Regions from separate parts of the Paenibacillus sp. FSL H8-0122 genome, predicted to be linked through region 2. Evidence: riboswitches for the same ligand, from Rfam matches in the RefSeq annotation. Region 2 holds a riboswitch; the other holds the start of a gene.
The links. Region 2 has a riboswitch for glycine ahead of gcvT (glycine cleavage system aminomethyltransferase GcvT). Riboswitches for the same ligand answer to the same signal wherever they lie in the genome.
Positions count from the first base shown of each region.

Region 1: it holds a riboswitch for glycine, as region 2 does, so the genes downstream of both, NSS64_RS29765 (amino acid permease) here and gcvT (glycine cleavage system aminomethyltransferase GcvT) in region 2, are expected to answer to the same signal.

Region 1 is NZ_JBBOTB010000001.1:6,915,010-6,924,988, forward strand. Features, by position in the region: gene NSS64_RS29740 (sensor histidine kinase) at 1-327, opposite strand, end outside; gene NSS64_RS29745 (ABC transporter substrate-binding protein) at 517-2,112, opposite strand; gene NSS64_RS29750 (carbohydrate ABC transporter permease) at 2,183-3,097, opposite strand; gene NSS64_RS29755 (ABC transporter permease) at 3,113-4,090, opposite strand; gene NSS64_RS29760 (DUF5643 domain-containing protein) at 4,287-5,246, shown strand; glycine riboswitch at 5,410-5,489, shown strand; gene NSS64_RS29765 (amino acid permease) at 5,633-7,009, shown strand; gene NSS64_RS29770 (helix-turn-helix transcriptional regulator) at 7,044-7,991, shown strand; gene NSS64_RS29775 (DinB family protein) at 8,014-8,400, shown strand; gene NSS64_RS29780 (methyl-accepting chemotaxis protein) at 8,683-9,504, shown strand; gene NSS64_RS29785 (DUF1304 domain-containing protein) at 9,547-9,915, opposite strand.
Region 2 is NZ_JBBOTB010000001.1:7,391,173-7,401,151, forward strand. Features, by position in the region: gene NSS64_RS31760 (ABC transporter ATP-binding protein) at 1-869, opposite strand, end outside; gene NSS64_RS31765 (hypothetical protein) at 1,045-1,395, opposite strand; gene NSS64_RS31770 (LuxR C-terminal-related transcriptional regulator) at 1,606-2,379, shown strand; gene gcvPB (aminomethyl-transferring glycine dehydrogenase subunit GcvPB) at 2,491-3,951, opposite strand; gene gcvPA (aminomethyl-transferring glycine dehydrogenase subunit GcvPA) at 3,948-5,300, opposite strand; gene gcvT (glycine cleavage system aminomethyltransferase GcvT) at 5,297-6,421, opposite strand; glycine riboswitch at 6,503-6,605, opposite strand; glycine riboswitch at 6,609-6,706, opposite strand; gene gcvH (glycine cleavage system protein GcvH) at 6,891-7,283, shown strand; gene NSS64_RS31795 (hypothetical protein) at 7,382-8,014, opposite strand; gene NSS64_RS31800 (flagellar motor protein MotB) at 8,099-8,947, opposite strand; gene NSS64_RS31805 (flagellar motor protein) at 8,944-9,729, opposite strand; gene uvrB (excinuclease ABC subunit UvrB) at 9,911-9,979, shown strand, end outside.

The sequences.
Region 1 (9,979 bases), 480 kb from region 2:
GATAATGGTATAGTAGCTGACATCGCTGTACCACTGGTCCATCAGCTTACGGATGGACAGATAATAATTGACGCTGTCGGGACCGCTGTCGGAATAGAGCTCCAGCAGCATGTTTTCATTGGCCGTACGCAGCAGATAATGGCTGGTCTGCTCCAGCAGCTCATCGAGTGTACCTAAGTGCAGGGTCAACGTGTCCGAAGCGGACTTCGCAACCTTCTCCCGGACAATGTTGGTGGAATAGAGGTTGGTGTAGGAGAGAAAAAGGAACAGCGGCGTGACCAGCAGCAGGACAAGGGCACTCACTTTGAATCGCAATGATAATTTCACAGTCTTCCCCCTTATCCTTAGGTACATTTACACGCTGAGCGGCAGGAAAGGGGAAGGACGGCAGCCGTCCTTCCCCTTAGCCTAAAATATAAGAATTTGTATGTTCCACATGACAACTTATCCTTATATTTCTCGCTGAAACGGGTGCCGTCCTTAAAAAGGACGGCATAGTCGTTTTCACTTGTTTGTTTAGGATTGTTTGGCCTTCCAGGCATCGTATTGCTTCTGAACCTCGGCGCGGATTTCTTCAATGCCGTTAGCCTTAAGCTTCTTATTGTACTCCGTAAGCACCTTATCTACACCCAGGCTGCCCGTTTCCAGCAGCGGGCGGAATTCCTTGATAATGTTGCTGACCACGGAGACCTGTGTTTTGACAGCGTCGGTATTGAAGTTGAAGCCGAAGGACTTCACCTTATGGGCGCTCTCGTTATAAGCCTTGAATTTCTCCCACTTGTCGGCGCTTTCGCCTTCCCACAGATAGGTTATGGTCTGGTTACCGAACATCCATTCAATGCCCGGCGCCCAGCCGGTATCGGCACGGGTAGCAATGCCGTCAGGCAGCTTGATGAAGTTGTCCTTGCCTTCCACCTTAACATACTGCCGTCCTTCTACGCCGAAGTCAATCAGGTTGACCAGAACCGGGTCGGTATGCAGCAGGTTCAGCAGCATCATCGTCCGCTCCGGATCAATGGAGGTACGCCCGATCGCCATCATGGAGTTGCTGACGCTGGCCGTACTGATCTCAGGCTCATTGCCCTTCAGCTTCACCAGCTCAATGCCGGTGGCGATGGAATCTTCCTTGTCGGAATCCGGTTTGTCTGAACCGAATTTCATCCAGGTCTTACCAGCTTTGAAAGCGTCTTCAGTACTGGTTTTGGTCGTTGCAGCATCTTTATTGATGTAGCCTTTGCTGAACCAGTCGCCGTAGAGCTTCATCCGGTAGATTGCGGTGTCGGACTCCATGGAGCTGATCACCATCTTATCAGTCTTGGTATCCAATACAATTCCGGCAGGAGCGCCGGCCACCAGCTCATAACGGAAGTTCTCCTTCATGCTCTCTCTGGTCTTGTCGAAGTAGCCCAGGGTATCGGAGCCGCTGCCGGAGAGCCAGATCGGTGCAATAGCCGGTTCCTTCTCCTTGATCGTCTGCAGCCATGGTTCCAGATCCTCCAGCGTCTCAATCGAGTTCACATCGAATCCGTATTTATCTACCAGATCCTTGCGGAACATAATGGTATGGCTCTCACCAATTTCCTTATTGGTAGGAATCGCATAGATTTTGCCGTCTACGGTTCCGCCGTCAAGGAAGCGGGGATCAAGGGTCTCCTTGATGCCTTGTCCATATTTGGCTAACAGATCATCCAGCGGAAGGAACGCGCCCTTGGCTACGTTATTGGCGAAGTCTGCCCAGTTGGGGGCGAAGGTCAGATCGACCTGTTCACCGGACTGGTAAGCCAGTGCCATCTTCTCGGCCCAGGAGGACCAAGGGAGTCCCTGGAAGTCAATCTCGGCGTTGATTTTCTCTTTGAGATACTTGTTGATCTCATCTACAACCGCCTTGGTATCATTCTGCGGGAAATTCCCGACCGTGTAAACTTTCAGCTTCCGGAACGTTGAGGTATCAGGATTCGTGCTGCCTTCCGTGCCTGCTGTTGCGGCGGCTGCTGTCGATTCTGCCTTGGACGGGGCGGATGCACCTGAATTGCCCCCGCCGCATCCGGTAATGCCCAGTATCACGGCAGTCAGAGCGGCAAGCACCGTGCCTGAGCTTCTTGTTGTTCTCATTTGTATGAACCTCCTCGAATGATAATTAGATCATATATTCTAACCGGCATTTACGCCAGAGCTAGACCGCTTAACCCTTGATCGCACCAATCGTAAGGCCCTTGGTGAAGTACTTCTGGAAGAACGGATAGATGAACAGAATCGGACCAATCGACAGCACGACCATAGCCATCCGCAGACTTTCGGTCGGAACGGATTCCTGTACCATCAGGGCGACACCGCTGCCTGCAAGCTGGGTTTTGAAGAATTCCGCCTGGCGGATCATCTGAATCATGACGTATTGCAGGGAGAACTTGTCGGTGTCATTAATGAATAGCATGGAGTTGAACCAGTCATTCCAATACATCAGTGTAGTGAACAGACCGATCGTAGCCAGAACAGGCAGGGAGATCGGAAGCACAAGCTGGAAGAATATCCGCCATTCCGAGGCCCCGTCCAGCTTGCCGGATTCAATCATCTCTTCCGGGATCGTCTGCTGGAAGAAGGTACGGGTGATGAAGATATAGAAGGCATTGGACAGGCCGGGCAGGATCAGCGCAACCAGCGAGTCCTTCAGATCGAGATAGTTCACGTACAGCAGATAGAAGGGGACAAGCCCTCCCGAGAACAGCATGGTGATCAGCAGGTAGAAGTTGAATGTTTTTTTGAAAGGAAAATCCTTCCGGTAGAGCGGATACGCATACAGCGCAATCAGCAGCACGGCCAGCACAGTTCCGATCACCGTAACCGTCAGGCTGACGCCATACGCCTTAACCAGTGTCTCCGAATGCTTGAACAGATATTGGTACGCAGACGCGTCGATATGATCGGGCCAGAACTTGTAACCCTGCAGCGTCAAGGCCTTCTCGTTGGTTAAGGAGATGGCGACAATGAGCAGGATCGGCAGAATACATGCCAGGCTGAAGGCGATGAAGAATACATTCAGAATAATCTGGGCGGTAGTGGAGCCTTTGGTATAAGGGTTGCTTCGGGATGCAGTAGTCATTAGAATCCTCCGTTTCTAGAAAAGCGCCGTATCGCGGTTCAGCTTGCGGGCCAGAGCGTTCGCGCCGATGACCAGGAAGAAGCCGACGACCGATTGATAGAAGTTCGCCGCTGAGGACATCCCCAGGTCGTTGAGCTGGATCAGGCCCCGGTAGACATAGGTGTCAATAACGTCCGTAGTTGAGCGCAGCGCACCGGAGTCCAGGGTCACATGGTAGAACAGCCCGAAGTCAGAGCGGAAGATGCCGCCCATGTTAAGAATCGTGAGAATGACCATGATCGGCGTGAGCAGCGGCAGGGTAATCTTGGTGATCTGCTGCCATTTGCTGGCGCCGTCCATCACCGCAGCTTCGTACAGCTCTTCGCTGATGCCGGTGATGGCTGCAAGGTAGATGACGCTGCCGATCCCGATGGAGTGCCACATTTTGGTGATCCACAGAATGTAAGGCCATGCGTTAGGATGCATATAGGCATTCACTGAGGAGTAGCCGAACATTGGCAGAATATGCTTGACCAGGAAGCCGTACTCCGGGTGCAGGAAGGCATAGACGATGAAGCTGACCACGACCATGGACAGGAAGTTCGGCATAATCATGACGGTCTGGAAGAACTTCGAGGCCAGCTTGTTACGCACCTCATTGATCGCAATCGCCAGCGAGACGGAGAGAATGAGCCCTGAGATAATGAAGACCACATTGTACCCCACGGTGTTGATGGTCACGCGCAGGGCGTCAGAGGTGGCGAACAGGAACCGGAAGTTGTCGAGCCCGGCCCAGGGACTGCCCATAATGCCGTCCACGTAGTTGATGTTCTTGAAGGCAATGAATAATCCGAACATCGGAATATAGCAGTTGATGAAAAAAATAATCGATGTGGGCAGCAGCATCAGCAGCAGCACCCGGTATCGCACGATATTGTGCAGCAGACGGCCGAAACGGCCCTGGGGCTGTGTCGCTAACTTGTTGTTCATAGCTTGTGGTGCGGGATTTGCCATAAGTTCTAACCTCACTCTACTTGTTCTGGATGAATTTATTATAGTAGAGCGGTTGAACCGAATTCTCTCTTGCAAATGACCCTGTTTATTCAAAAATGACTTTGTGCAGGTAGGATGTTATTCTGCGCTCCTGTCACAAAATAGCAGCAGGGGAACGTTATACCTGTATATTCTTAATAAGCAAAGGAGAGAAACTATGTACACGATCAGCTTAAATACGATGAAGAAAGCAATGATAGCAACAGCAGTAACTGCTGTACTCGGAGGGGCAGTTGTCGGCGGGGGATTCACTGTACCCGTAGCGGCGGCAGCCAATGTCAACAAGGATGCTAAGGCTGACAGCGCGTTCGCGGCCAGCGACAACGCCACTCTGAAGGCTGTTTTCCAGAAAGGGCTTGCTGCTGCTCCGAATCAGGCCGTGACCCAGGAGGGGGTAACCCTGACACTAACCGATCTGATCTATGACAGTAATCAACTTATCGCAGGCATCCGGCAGGAGGGAGGGACGGTGGACAAGAACGGTTCTTTCATGGACCAGACCAGGATTGTGGACGTGTTAATCAATGGGAAAAAGCTGCTGTTTGATACTTCCATCATTCCCAATTTGAAAGATACGGACACAGCCTTGATCTATTTGAGTAAGGGAGCCATGAAGCAGCAAATCCCGGACAAATTCGACCTGACGCTGAAGGCATACGCCAACGGGGTGAAGGAGCCGTTTATTTTCAAAGTTCAAGTGAACAAGCTGGGGACCCTGTTAAGCCTGAAGCCGGGCGTCTCCAAGAAGAACAACAAATTCAATTATACGGTGAATTCCTTCGAGATGACCGCGTTAACGATGTCTCTGCAGGTGACCTTTAAGGGGGAAGTTCCGGCAGCGGCCAAGTCCAAGGTGAACAACCCGGAAAGAATGTTATATGACCTTGTGGACGAGAAAGGAAATGTGATTTCGCCATGGGGCAAGCCGTTTGAGAAAGTCCGGACAAGCGGTACCGAGGAACAGAACTATAGTGCATTCCCAGCCGTTCCGAAGTCCATTAGCGTTAAGCCTTTTACGTATTCCAAAGATGCCAGCGGGAAGATGTTCAAAGACAAGCAGGGTCAGTGGGCTAAAACTTATTATAAAGACCTGGAAACCAAAATTACGGTGAAATAACGTGCAATGAAGCAGTGCAGGACACCCGGCGATGACCACGAGAGTAACAAATGATATTGACAGAAGTCTGGACTGTGCATAGAATTGAAAAATATTTACATGAAGTCAGCTTCAAATAATTGAATATTCGCAAGCTATGAAGGCTATGGATCACACTATAGCTGGAGCAGCTTCTGGAGAGACTGCGGGAGACCGCAGCGCCGAAGGGTTCACAATCTCAGGCAAAAGGACAGAAGAGTACCGAATTTGTGTTTTGCCGTGCGGATTAGCCGCTGCTGCAGACGCTTATTTGGAACCTCTTATGAACCGGGAGATTGGATGATATCCAGTCTCCTTTTTGCGTTACCCGGCAGGACAGCGTCATATACACTAAGGGGGAAACAGGTATGGCACAGACAGAATTAAAAAGAGAGCTTGCAAACCGGCACGTCCAGCTTATCGCCATCGGCGGCACGATTGGAACGGGGTTGTTCCTCGGCTCAGGCAAGGCGATCCAGCAGGCCGGACCCTCCATCATGCTCACGTATCTGATCGTGGGGATTGCCGTGTTTTTTGTGATGCGGGCGCTGGGGGAGCTGCTGCTCTCGAAGGCGGGGTATCAATCTTTTACAGACATTGCTGAGGATTACTTGGGGCCGCGTGCGGCGTACATTACGGGCTGGACCTATTGGTTCTGCTGGATTATGACGGCGATGGCCGATGTGATTGCGGTGGGCGTCTATGTGCAGTACTGGTTCGATATTCCGCAGTGGGTGCCGGCCGTGATCTGCCTGATCATTCTGCTCGGGCTCAATCTGCTCACGGTCAAGAGCTTCGGCGAACTCGAATTCTGGTTTGCTCTGATCAAGGTGGTTACGATTCTGGCTCTGATCGGCCTGGGCATTGTCCTGCTGGTGACCCAGTTCAAGACAGATGCAGGCTCAGTGTCGGTCCGCAATCTCTGGGAGCACGGGGGCGTGTTCCCGAACGGGGTGAAGGGCTTCCTGTTCTCCTTCCAGATGGTGGTATTCGCCTATGTCGGCGTGGAGCTGGTGGGGGTATCGGCAGCGGAGACGGCTAATCCTGAGAAAAACATCCCGTCCGCGATCAACAAAATTCCGCTGCGGATTCTCTTCTTCTATGTCGGCGCGCTGTTCGTGCTGCTGTGCATTAATCCCTGGACCCAGCTTAGCGCGGCTGAAAGTCCGTTCGTGCGCACCTTCAGTCTGGTCGGGATTCCGATTGCTGCGGGGATTATCAATTTCGTGGTCTTAACCTCGGCAGCCTCCGCCTGCAACAGCGGGATGTTCTCGACCAGCCGGATTCTCTACAATCTGAGCAGACGGAATCAGGCCTCGCCTCAGCTTGGCAAGCTGAACCGGAATCATGTGCCTGCGAATTCCTTATTCCTCTCCACGCTGGTGATCTCTGCCGGGGCACTGCTCAGCAAGCTTATTCCGGGTCAGGCCTTCGGCATCGTGACTACGATCAGCGCCATTTGCTTCATCTGGGTCTGGGGCGTTGTGCTGGTCTGCCATATCAAGTATAAAAGGAACCGCCCGGACTTACATGCCGCTTCCAAATTTAAAGCGCCGTTCACCCCGGTAATTAACTATGCCGTCCTGACGCTGTTCGCCGCCATTCTTGTGATCATGCTCTTTGCTGCCGAGACCCGTCCGGCGCTGCTGTTCACCCCGCTCTGGTTCATCCTGCTGTTCGTTCTGTATTCCATTAGAAGCCGTAAGGAGAAAAGTGATCAGGAAATCAGTATAATCAATACATAAACTGATTTCAGGATGAAGAGGGTGCAGCCGCCGCATGAACAAGACAGACCGCATGTTAGCCATCGTACTGGAGCTGCAGCGCAAAGGGGTCGTAAGGGCAGAGGATCTGGCGTCCGTCTTCGAGACTAGCGTAAGAACCATCTACCGCGATATCCAGGCGCTTAGTGAAGCCGGAGTGCCGGTGGTAGGCGCTACGGGTCAGGGATATTCACTGGTAAAAGGGTATTTCCTGCCCCCGGTCAGCTTCACCGCCGAGGAGGCAGTGACCCTGCTGATCGGGACGGATTTCGTGGAGCAGCGGTTCGACACTCAGTATGGTAACCAGGCCTCCGCAGCAGGTAGGAAGATTGAAGCGGTTCTGCCGGAGGATGTCAAGGAGAATGCCGCCCGGCTCCGCCAGAGCATCCTGCTGCTGAATACCAGTAAAGATAAGCTGCAAGGACAGGAGAAGGAGTACATGGAGCAGATCCGACGCGCGATTCTGGAGCAGCGGAAGATCGGCTTCGGGTATACAAAGGGCAGACAGGAAGCTGACGGAAGTCACCACAGTGTCCGAACCGCCTCGCCGTATGGACTTGTCTTGAACAGAGGCGCATGGACCCTGGTGGCCTGGTGCGGACTGCGGCAGGAGATCCGTCATTTCCGCTTATCCAGAATGAGTGAGCTTACCATTCTGGATGACCGGTTCGAAGCGCCTGCGGATTTCGATCTGCACGAGTACCAGCCGGAGGATGACCGCCATGTACGCGTGTGCATTTTGGTTCAGCCGGAGATCGCGGGCAAGGCGGCTGAATCCGGGAACTTTTATCTGGAGGAAGTGGAGGACCGGGCAGACGGCAGGCTTATGACCTTCCGCGTGCGCCAGCCCGAGGACCTGCTGCAATGGGTGCTTGGCTGGGGAGCGGGGGCGGTTGTCCTGGAGCCGGAAGCCTTGCGTAAGCTTGTACGGGCCGAAGCGGCGAGAATGCTTGAACGCTACTGACATAACGTTGTCAGGAGCGGTTGTGTATATTCAGCGTAATATTCATCAGTGTCTGGCCGGGAACGGGGAAGCGGCGGGGAATGAAGCAGAGATGACCCCGGAGGGTAAAGCAATTTTTGCCGGGGGCAGCTTCCCGCCTGTACGTGTTCATGTTCCGCCGTCACCGCAGTATACGCCGGTGCAGCCGGAGAGCAAGGAGCAGTTGATCCAGGGCCTGAACACGGTGGTTGAACGGATGCGGGAGACCCTGCCGAAGCTTGCGCAGGCACCTGAGCACAGTACCGTCCCTCATCCCCGGTTCGGCCCCTTGTCTGCGGCAGAATGGTATCTGCTGATCGAGATGCACTACCGCCATCACTTGCTGCAGCTGGACCGGTTGAAGGATGCAATAGCGGCAGGAGTACAATAGAGTTAAGCCGCAATGAGCGAAGGAAAGCCGAAGCCTGTCAGCAAAAGACTGACGGGCTTCGGCTTTTTTTGGTTGAAAAACCGCCCACACTAGGTACGCCGAAGGCGCGCGGGCCAGATGTGGTCGAAAAACCGCCCACACTGGGCACGCCAGCAAGTAGGCGGAGAAAATCAATTTTTAATTATTCATTTTTGATTAAAGGAGGTTTGTCATAAAATGTCGAACTTAACTCTTGATTTCGCTGTACCCTGAAGCCACCTGACTAAAAGGAGACTCACACCTATGAAAAACATCGTCCGCTCTCTTGAAGATATAGTGAATCTGGCACCGATTCTGAAAGCTGCCTTTCCATATGATATATCGATTGCTGTCTGTGATACCGTGAAGTTCCTTGCCTATTACCCCGGCGATTCCATCGATCTGGGGATTCGCGCCGGGCAGATTATTCACGCGGACGAACCTCTGTATCACGCACTAAAAAATGATAAATACTCAAGGGCCAACGTTCCCAAAGAGTATTATGGATACGAATTTGTGGGTACGGTCCTTCCGGTACATGGAGAGGATGAACGTGTCTGTGGGGCGGTATGCATTCAGGTACGCAGACAGACCGAGCTGCGGGAAATTGCCGATCGGATGGCACTGTCCCTGAATCAGGCTAATGCGCGGATCATGCAGGTAGCGGGCGGGTCTAACCAGCTAGCCGGCTTCTCTCAGAAGCTGCTGGTCCAGTCTGAGACCACTGCTGCAAGTGTCCAAAAAAGCGATGAGGTGCTGGCCGTTCTGAGGAAGGTTGCCGACCAGACGCATCTGCTTGGAATTAATGCGGCCATTGAGGCCGCCCATGCCGGAGAGAAGGGCCGGGGCTTCGACATTGTCGCCAGAGAAATCCGCAAGTTCTCACAGGAGACCGAGCAATCCGCGCAGCGGATACGGGACACCCTGCGGGAGATCCAGGCAGCGATGAAAGGAATCGGCCAATCCATCGGTCAGATTGCTTCAGTGGGGCAAGAGCAGGCAGCTTCAACGCAAGAGATGTCCAGCTTCATTGAGGAGATCCGGGCAATGTCGGAGCAGTTGAACCAGTTCGCTCAGAAGCTGTGAGGCTAGGGCGGAGCGGAAGCTGCCTGCATCGCTCCGCGAATTTTACAGATGTGCGATCAATGTGGCCGCCAGTGCCAGGAAGGCAGGGAGGCCTTGCATCAGCAGGATAGATCTCTTGGAAGTGAGTCCGCCATAGATGGCCGCAACCGCCACACAGATCAGGAAGAACAATTGCAGCTGGTACCCGAAGTCCGCGCTTGGATGCAGCAGCCCCCAGATTAGACCGGCTGCCAGGAAGCCGTTATATAAGCCCTGATTGGCTGCCAGCGATTTCGTCTCCTGTGCGAAGGCAGGGGTCAATCCGAACGCCTTCTGTGCTCTCGGGGTGGTCCACAGGAACATCTCCAGTACAAGTATGTACACATGCTCAAGTGCTACTAAGGCAACAAGAATTAAACTTACAGTCATCATAAGAAGTCCCTCTTTTCAAGTGATAGGAATTTACATTGCGCAAAATATAATTTTACAAACCTAA
Region 2 (9,979 bases):
TACCGGTCAAAAGTGACCGAGAACTCCTGGCTGCTCTGCTGTTCCAGCTTCAACCCGGGACTCTGCTCCAGCAGCTCGTACAATTCCGGCATGGGGGAGCGTACCTGGAAGAAGATGACGCGGTTTTTGGCAAAACGGGCCTTGACCTCGCTCAGTGTCCCGTCATAAATAATCGCGCCGTGATCGATAATGACCAGCCGCTTGCACAGGTCCTCAATGTCGCCCAGGTCATGGGTCGTCAGCATCACGGTCGTCTGCTGCTCCTGGTTGATCTGCTTAATGAACCCGCGGATCTTCTCCTTCACGGATACATCAAGGCCAATCGTCGGCTCATCGAGATACAGAATCGGCGGATTATGCAGCAGGGCTGCGGCCAGATCGGCACGCATGCGCTGACCCAGCGAGAGCTTTCGCGCGGACAGGTGGATGAATTCGCTCATCCCGAGCATGTCGGTGAACAAGTCCATATTCTTCCTGTAGAGGGCATCCGGAATCTGATAGATATCCTTCAGCAGCGAGAAGGACTCGGCAATCGGAATATCCCACCACAGCTGGGTGCGCTGCCCGAAGACTGCGCCGATCTGGGCGGCGTTTTCCATTCTTTTGCGGTACGGATTGATCCCGTTCACCGAGATACTCCCGGAGGAAGGCATCAGAATGCCGGTCAGCATCTTGATGGTAGTCGATTTACCGGCGCCATTCGGTCCCACGTAGGCCACCGTCTCCCCCGCTTCGATCCTCAGATCCAGCGGCTTGACCGCCACCTTCTCAATATGCCTGGGCAGGAACAGATGCTTCACCGCTCCCTTAAGGCCCGGCTCCTTCACCGCCTGCATGAAGGACTTACTCAGCCCTTTGGCTTCAATCATACTCAAGCTTAACCCTCCTGTTCATTGCTCTGAAAGCGTTACCGCAGATGCCTGCGGAGAAAACTTCTGAATCCTCAGCGGTCTGACAGACGTAAGAGTAAATATATCACTGAGCAGATGTCGAAAACTATCAGTTTAAGTCGATTTTGCAAAAAAAAGCGGCAACCCCGGAAGCCTACACCAACCGGGATTTGCCGCTCCGCTTAAGGAGAGACTGGACGGCGAACCCTACCAGCAGGGGAAGCGCCAGCTGAACCTCGAGTCTCCAGTCTACAGCATACAGGTCTACGAGATTAATCTGCTTCAACAATACATAGGTCACGTTGTATAAGAGGAATGAACAGCTGAAGGTGAGCAGAGGGATAAGATATAATGTCCTTTTGTTCTGCAGCAGCCGGTATCCCGCAAGGGTTAAGAGGGTATAGCTGGCCATGATGAGCAGGGCATAATTACTGCCGAAGCGCAGGAATGACACCATGGCAGTAGCCAGATTAAGGGCAGCCGATAGATAGCCGATGCGAAGCATGTCGAACCTCCCGGAATTATGTGGAAATATAAGAGTGAACAGATTTCTACATTTTACAGCGCTAACGCGGGGATTTACAGATCCAATACTGAATGTTCATTATTCCGTAATTGTATGTTATAATGCTTTCTTTTAAAATTGATTATATAGGAATTGGTAAAAATGGAGGGATCGTTTGTGAGAGTCTTTAATCAATCAAGAGCATGGAGTATGCCTGGAGATTTAGAAGCAAGCGAACTTGAAGCCTTCCGGCCGCTGGATGCAACCCAAGTTGATGTCCAGAGCGGAATGTCCGTGGCGGGTTCTTCTGAAGAATCCAGGGAGCATATCTATCATAGAGCTATGATTGCTTCCATCCGCAGTGAAATGAACAAATTAAGCCAGCTGCTCTCCATTCCTTATGTGGTGTTCCTGACGGACAAGGCGGGGACCATTCTGGAGCTGGTCTATTCTTCTTCGGAGACGCAGGCCGAGATGGAGCAGGCGGAGCTGCGTCCGGGGGTCAGCTTAAGCAAGCAGCAGGCGGGAATGAATGCTGTATCGCTGGCGATGGAGATGAACTGCATCGGAGTGGTGCGGGGAACGGAACATACGGATCAGACCTTCCGCGACTGGAACTGTGTATGCGCTCCCTTGCAGGATCATGATACCGTTTACGGATATGTTGATATTTCTTTTAATAGAGGAGAGCCTATTGAATTCGCCATTCCCTTCGTGCAGCAGATTGCTGAGAATATCATGGAGAAGTGGATGGAGAAGAACCCGGAGATGCAGCAGTACCGGCTTGAATCCACATTGCTGGAGTATAAGCTGACCGCGCGGGAGCAGGAGGTAGCGAGGCTGTGGCTGCTGGAGAAGAGTGCGCTGCATATCGGAAGCGATCTGGGAATCAGTGAAGGCACCGTGCGCAATATGCTGAAGAGCATCTATAGTAAAATGCGGGTGAATGACCGCTTCCAATTCGTGAAGCGGCTTACGCCGTAGCCGGGGGAATCTGCATCAGGTACATATATCGAATAGCCGGGCAGTGATACGAATGTATCGCTGACCCGGCTATTTGGTGTACCATCTAAGTCCGGCTTCTCTGGCAGAAGGTTAACCGCAGGAGCAGTTGAGTACCGGCTTACGCGCGGCCTGTGTCTCATCCAGGCGGCTGATTTCAGTCGTATGCGGTGCATTAATGACAATCTCCGGTGTCTCCTCGGCTTCCTTGACGATTCGGATCATGGTCTCAATGAAGCCGTCGAGCGTCTCCTTGCTCTCGGTCTCGGTCGGCTCAATCATCATACATTCCTCTACCGTCAGCGGGAAGTAGACGGTTGGCGGATGATAGCCGAAGTCGAGCAGCCGTTTGGCTACATCGAGGGTACGTACACCGTACTGCTTAAGGTTCTTGCCGGACATCACGAATTCATGCTTGCAGACCCCGGGGAAGGGAATCTCGAAGTAAGGGGCCAGCCGGTGCATCATATAGTTGGCGTTCAGCACAGCGTTCTCGGACACCTCACGCAGGCCGTCGGGACCGTAGGTGCGGATATAGGCATATGCACGGACGAGAATCCCGAAGTTACCGTAAAAGGCTTTGACGCGGCCGATCGATTCCGGCCCGCTGCAGTCCAGCGTGAAGCTGCCGTCTTCGTTCTGTGCCACCGTAGGCTGTGGCAGGAATGGAATCAGCTTCGCCTTCACGCCGACCGGTCCGGCTCCCGGACCTCCGCCGCCGTGCGGCGTGCTCATCGTCTTGTGCAGGTTGAGATGCACCACATCGAAGCCCATATCGCCCGGGCGGGTAATGCCCATAATGGCGTTGGAGTTCGCTCCGTCATAATAGAGCAGGCCGCCCGCTTCATGGACAATTGCCGCGATCTCGACGATCTGCGTCTCGAAGAGTCCGAGGGTACTCGGGTTCGTGAGCATCAGCGCAGCGGTGTCGCTGCCGACCGCCGCCTTCAGCGCTTCGAGATCGACCATTCCCTTGTCGTTGGAGGGAATGGTCACGGTATCCAGTCCCGCTGCTGCGGCGCTCGCCGGGTTGGTCCCGTGCGAGGAATCCGGCACGATGACCTTGGTGCGGACCTCGCCGCGGCTCTCATGGTAGGCGCGGATCATCATCAGGCCGGTCCACTCGCCATGGGCGCCGGCAGCGGGCTGCAGGGATACGGCATCCATGCCGGTCAGGGCGGCGAGATCCTTTTGCAGCGTGTACATCAGTTCAAGCGCCCCCTGGATGCTCTCTTCCGGCTGATACGGATGGATCTTGGAGAGTCCCGGGAAGCGGGCGACATCCTCGTTGATCTTGGGGTTGTATTTCATCGTGCAGGAGCCGAGCGGATAGAAGCCGTTATCGACTCCGAAGTTGCGGCGGGACAGGGCGGTATAGTGGCGGATGACATCCACTTCCGATACCTCCGGCAGTACGACCGGCTCACTGCGCAGCAGTCCTTCGGGAATGAGTGAGCCAAGGGCCTCGCCCTGCGGCACATCACACAGAGGCAGGGAGTAGGCCGAGCGGCCGGGACGGCTTAATTCAAAAATCAGACTTTGTTCCGGTTTCATACACAGCCCTCCAGTGCGCTTGCGAATTCGTCAATTTCGGTCTTGCTTCGTTTCTCCGTTACGGCCACCAGCATATGTCCGGCCAGCTCGGGATAATCCCGGCTTAAGTCATAGCCGCCCAGATAGCCTTCCTTCAGCAGCTTGGAGTTAACTGCACTCACACTGCTGCCCTCCGGGAGCTTCAGGACGAATTCATTGAAGAACGGGGCAGTGAAGACGCGCTCTGCGCCAGTGATTTCAGCCAGCCGCCCAGCGGCATAGTGGCTCTTGCGGATGTTCAGCTCACCCACCTCGCGCATGCCCTCCTTGCCCATCACGGACAGATAGACGGAAGCGCACAGCGCCAAGAGTGCCTGATTGGAGCAGATATTCGAGGTCGCCTTCTCACGGCGGATATGCTGTTCGCGGGCTTGCAGCGTCAGCACGAAGCCGCGCTTGCCATTCCGGTCAACCGTCTGGCCGACGATCCGGCCCGGCATCCGGCGCATCAGCGGCTCAGCCACCGCGAAGAACCCGCAGGTCGGACCGCCGAGCGAAGCGGCAATTCCGAGCGGTTGCGCGTCGCCGACAACGATGTCTGCGCCAAGCCGTCCGGGAGACTCCAATACGCCAAGTGCAATGGGGTTCGCGCTGACCACGAGCAGTCCCTTGACCGCGTGGATCAGCGGCTCGATCTTGCGCAGATCCTCAATACCGCCGAAGAAGTTCGGCGACTGAACCAGCACAGCGGCCGTATCGCTGTCGATGGCTTCGGCCAGCTTAGCGAGATCCGTTAACCCGTCAGCATAATCAATCTCTACAATTTGCAGGCCCCAGGCGTTGGCGGAGGTACGCAGCACCTGACGCGCTTCAGGATGAACTGTGCGGGAGACAATCAGCTTCTTGCGTTTGGTGGCGCCTGCGGCCAGCACAGCCGCTTCGGAGAAGGCGGTTGCGCCGTCATACATACTGGCATTGGCAACCTTCATTCCGGTCAGCTCACAGATATACGACTGGAATTCAAAGATCGCCTGAAGCTCCCCCTGGCTGATCTCCGGCTGGTAAGGAGTGTAAGCAGTATAGAATTCCGAACGGGAAATCACATGGTTGATGACAACCGGAACATGGTGATCATACAATCCGGCGCCCAGGAAGCTGGTGTGCGTGTCGAAGTCGGCATTCTTGTCAGCCAGACCCTTCATATGGCGAAGCAGTGCGTATTCGTCCAGAGCGCCGGACATCGGCATCGTTCCCTGGTAGCGGACGGACTGCGGAATATCGGCGAACAGCTCGTCGATGGACTGGATGCCTACGGTTTCCATCATTTCTGCACGGTCTTGCTCAGTCATAGGCAGATAGCGGTGCTTCATTGCGGCTTCACTCCTTGGCTTCTTTTGTAGAATGGGGCTTTGATGACGGCAGCCTTAAGCTGCTTGCCGCGAATCTCCACATACACCTCTGTGCCGATCTCCGTATAGGCAGCATCCAGCAGGGCAAGTCCGAGATTCCGTTTCAGTGTCGGGGATTGGGTGCCAGTCGTTACTTCACCGATCTTGACTCCGTCCGCGTACACGGGGTAGTGGGAGCGGGGAATGCCGCGGTCGATCATCTCCAGGCCCACAAGACGCCGGGGCAGACCGGCTTCCTTCTGCTTCAGCAGGGCGTCACGGCCGATGAAATCCCCTGCATCCAGCTTCACGAAGAACTGGACACCGGCTTCAAGCGGCGTAATATCCGCCGACAGCTCCTGGCCGTACAGCGGCAGCTTGGCTTCGAAGCGGAGCGTATCGCGTGCGCCGAGTCCGGCGGGAGTCAGGCCATGGGGTGCGCCTGCGGCCAGCAGGCCGTTCCAGAGTGCTGCTGCTGTATCTGCGGGAGCATACAGTTCGAAGCCGTCCTCGCCAGTATATCCGGTACGGGAGAGCAGGACGGTGACGCCGCAGATTTCAGCGTGTTCGATGAAGTGGAACGGCTTAAGCTCTGTTAGAGACACCTGCGTGACCTTGGACAGAATCGTCTCTGCCAGCGGTCCCTGCAAAGCAAGCAGCAGCGTCTCATCCGAGATATTCTTCAGGGTGACACCGCTGAATTCAGCGGTAAGATGCTCCTGCAGCCACTGGAAGTCCTTGTCGATATTGGACGCATTGACGACAAGCATGTAACGCTCCTCACCCAGCCGGTATACGAGCAGATCGTCCACCACTCCGCCGCTTGGATAGAGCATGAGAGTATACTGCGCCGCGCCGTCTTCCAGGCGGCTGACATCATTCGTGGTCATTCTCTGGAGGAAGGCTTCCGCGCCCTCTCCGGTAACCATGAATTCCCCCATGTGGGAGACATCGAACAGTCCGGCCTGATTGCGGACGGCCTCATGCTCCTTCACGATGCCTGTGAACTGCACCGGCAGCTCCCAGCCGCCAAAATCAATACATCTGGACTCCGCATACGCGGCATAGAGATCATAAAAAGGTGTTCTTCTCAAAGACTCCATCTCGTCACTCCCTTGGCTTTGATTACATACGAAAAAGGACAGGCGAAAGCCATTATGCACGCATGCATAAATGGACTTTCGCTCTGTCCTTTGTACCTGAGAGTTACCCTGCAGCTGTTGGTGCAGGTTTCCCCGTTGGTGATCCGTGAAGCCTGCGGCGCAGGTAACCGGATACTCTCCAGAGATGCGTCCGGCAAAGGTCCTTTTGCCTGAGAGATTCACCCATCCCGGGCTTACTCCTTCGGCGCTGTCTTCCTGTGAGACAGTCTCTCCCTATGCCATCATTCGCAAACCATATGTTTTTCTACTGACTCCATTAAACCGGGTAACCCTCCGCCCTGTCAATCAAAAAACGTCAAAAAGTTGACAAATTTAATTTTACTGTCAGTTATATTGACATTAGGCAAGCCGATAACTTAGGCTATAACTAAATTTAGAACTCCAATTACGGAAAAGAGGCGGCTTGGAAATGAGTGAAGTGCTTGACAACCTGCTATACAGCGAAGAGCATGAGTGGGCGCAGCAGGGCGAGGGACGCGTAGTACGTGTAGGGATTACGGATCATGCGCAGCATCTGCTCGGCGATATCGTGTTTGTAGAATTCCCGGAAGTCGGTGCGGCGATCTCCGCAGGCGACAGCGTGGGCAGTATCGAGTCCGTGAAGACGGTATCAGAACTATATTCACCCGTATCCGGTAAGGTGACCAAGATCAACGATGCGCTGGAGGCCAGCCCGGAGCTGATCAATGATCAGCCTTACGGAGACGGTTGGATTTTTGAGCTGGAGCTGGACGCAGAGTTCGCAGAGGCAGTAACCGGCCTGCTGGATGCGGCAGCGTACAAGGAACTGGTTGGGGAATAAGGCTTAGCTTATTTGCGAAAGCGGCTGAATACGGCAGACTTCTCTTTATTACATTAGATGTTACTAATGTGAGAGGTCTGCCTTTTTGCGTCTGTAGCTTATTCCGGAAACTCAAGCAGTCCCGGATAAATGTCTGGAGCCAGATGCCACAGGAAGGGCAGAAGAGCCAGACCTGCGACGGCAAATACAGAGCACAGCAGCAGGAAACGGTATCTTTTTCGCGGACGGGTGGCGGGCTTGAGCACGAAATAATACACTCCGGCTGAATAAAACGGGAAAAGCACGGCGGCAGACATCCCCATACAAACGATAAATGTAGCTTCCCCGGCAGAACTGGGGATCATGGCTTCCGGGTTATAGACCGGATTGACTTGTAAAAAGAGGAGAAGAAACGTCGAATACGCGCTCAGCAGAAGCAGGGGGAAACAGCGGATCCGCCCATTCCCGGACAAGCCGTAGAGCATCCACCAGACCCCGAACCAGGCCAGGGCGAAGATAGCTCCGGCAATAAGGTAATCAGCGCCAATGGCAATTAGCTTATCCAGCGGATAGACGCGGGCCAGGTCTCCCCAGAAGTAGCGGGAGGAGAAGAACTGCATGAAGGCGGCAAAAAATCCGACGATGAGGGTAAGCATCCCCTGGGCAATAATGATCATGATCAGCGAAACTGCCAGCCGCAAAAACCTGAAAAACCCTGCGGCCTCCGGCGCCGCTCTGTTTGTATCCTGCATAGCGGTCTATCTCCTTATATTAGCGAATGGATATATGCTTTTGCCGCCTGCCGGTATCTGAGCAGATTCGCTCGTGGTTCCGTGCTATTCTTCCTCCTGCAGCTGACGCAGCACAATGAGTTCGACCCGGCGATTCTTCTGTCTGCCTTCGGTAGTAGCATTATCATATGCAGGTCTGGTATCCGCGTAACCGGCGTACTGGAAGGTATCAGGGCTAAGGCCCTCGTTATCCAGGAAAAAGCGCAGCACAGATAATGCGCGGGCGCCGGACAGCTCCCAGTTATCCGTATATTCCGAAGCGGCGGTTACCGGAACATTGTCGGTGTGGCCTTCGATGCTGATGGTCGCGCCGATGCCGCGGAACAGGCCGGAGAGCTGGCGCAGTGCAGGGAGTGCAGGCGATTTCAGCTCAGCCTTACCCGCATCGAACAGGAAGCGGTCACTGAGCGTGATCGCAATGCCCTGCGGCTTATCGGCAACAAAAATCTGCTCACCCAGGTTATTCTCCTCCACGTATTGGGTGATAACCCCCATAAGCGCAGTCAGCTTCGCCTCCTGTTCCCGAAAAGCAAGCTCGCGCGCTGAAGGCTGGTGTGCAGCCCCATCTCCTTCTTGTCCGGCTGCAGGAGTATCTGCCCCGGCTCCATCCGTCCCGTCCGCATTATTACCCTTCGAGACGCCAGTCCCTGTGATTCCCTGATTACCCTCCAGCACGCCGCTTCCGCCTTCCAGCACTGTACTTCCGCTCTTGAAGGTATCCGATAAGGAGCCGCTGACAATGGCATATTTCTGCGAATCGAGGCTGCTCATGGCATACAGAATCACGAAGAAAATAAGCAGAAGCGTGATCAGATCCGCGTAGGTAATCATCCAGCGGTCCCGGCTCTCTTTGCCTGCGGCGGCGCGGGGCTGCCGGCGGTTTCTTTGTCTCATAGCGGGTCTCCCGGACTGGTGCTGGCGCTGCGTTTAGGGGCGTCTGCCAGGAAGGGGGCCAGCTTTTGCCGGACGAGATGCGGGTGATCCCCGTTCTGCAGGGACAGAATGCCAACAAGCAGCATCTCCATGTTGCCCAGCTCACTTTGGCTGCGGGATTTAATTTTGGAGGCAATGGGTAAAAAGAGTAGATTGGCGCTGGCTACGCCATAGAGTGTTGCTGTAAAAGCTACGGCAATGGACGCGCCCAGATTCGAAGGGTCCGTTAAGTTGCTGAGTACCCGGATCAGCCCCATAACGGTGCCGATAATGCCCATGGTCGGTGCATAGCCGCCAGCGGCTTCGAATATTTTGGCATAGCCTTCATATTTCAGTTCCTTGGCATCCATCCCAAGCTCCAGGATCTGCCGGACCTGGTCAGGGTCATTGCCGTCGACAATCAGAAACAGGCCTTCACGGGTGAAGGGATCTGGATGTTCCTCCGCTCGTTTCTCCAGTGCAAGCACACCGCCGCGCCGCGTGAGTGCAGCCATAGCGATCAGTTCTTCAGCTTGTTCCCGGCTGGTATCTTGCTGCCTGCCAAAAGCCACGCGTAACGCCGCCGGAATGCTTCGGAGCTTGGAGGCCGGGAAGCTGATGAGTACAGCCGCAAGTGTGCCGCCGAATACGATCAGGGCAGCATTGGGCTGCAGCAGGCCGGACAGGCTGCCGCCTTCCCACAGAAAACCGCCGATCATGGCGGCAATCCCGGCCAGCAGGCCGATTATTGTAGTAAAATCCATAAATTCAGGCTCCTTAAATTTCTATATATTATGGTTTGCAACAGTCTGGGCAACGCTGTATAATAAACGGGAACGTGCATTCCTATCTTCCATATTTTTCAGTATGGTATGGAGGAGGAAGCTATTGGGTTACAATTATAATATATTCATATATTCTAGACGATAGAGGGGAGACGGGCAAATGAGTGATATTGTCGTCAGTACGAAGACTTTTGAACTGGAGTCCGAGTATACACCCCAGGGCGATCAG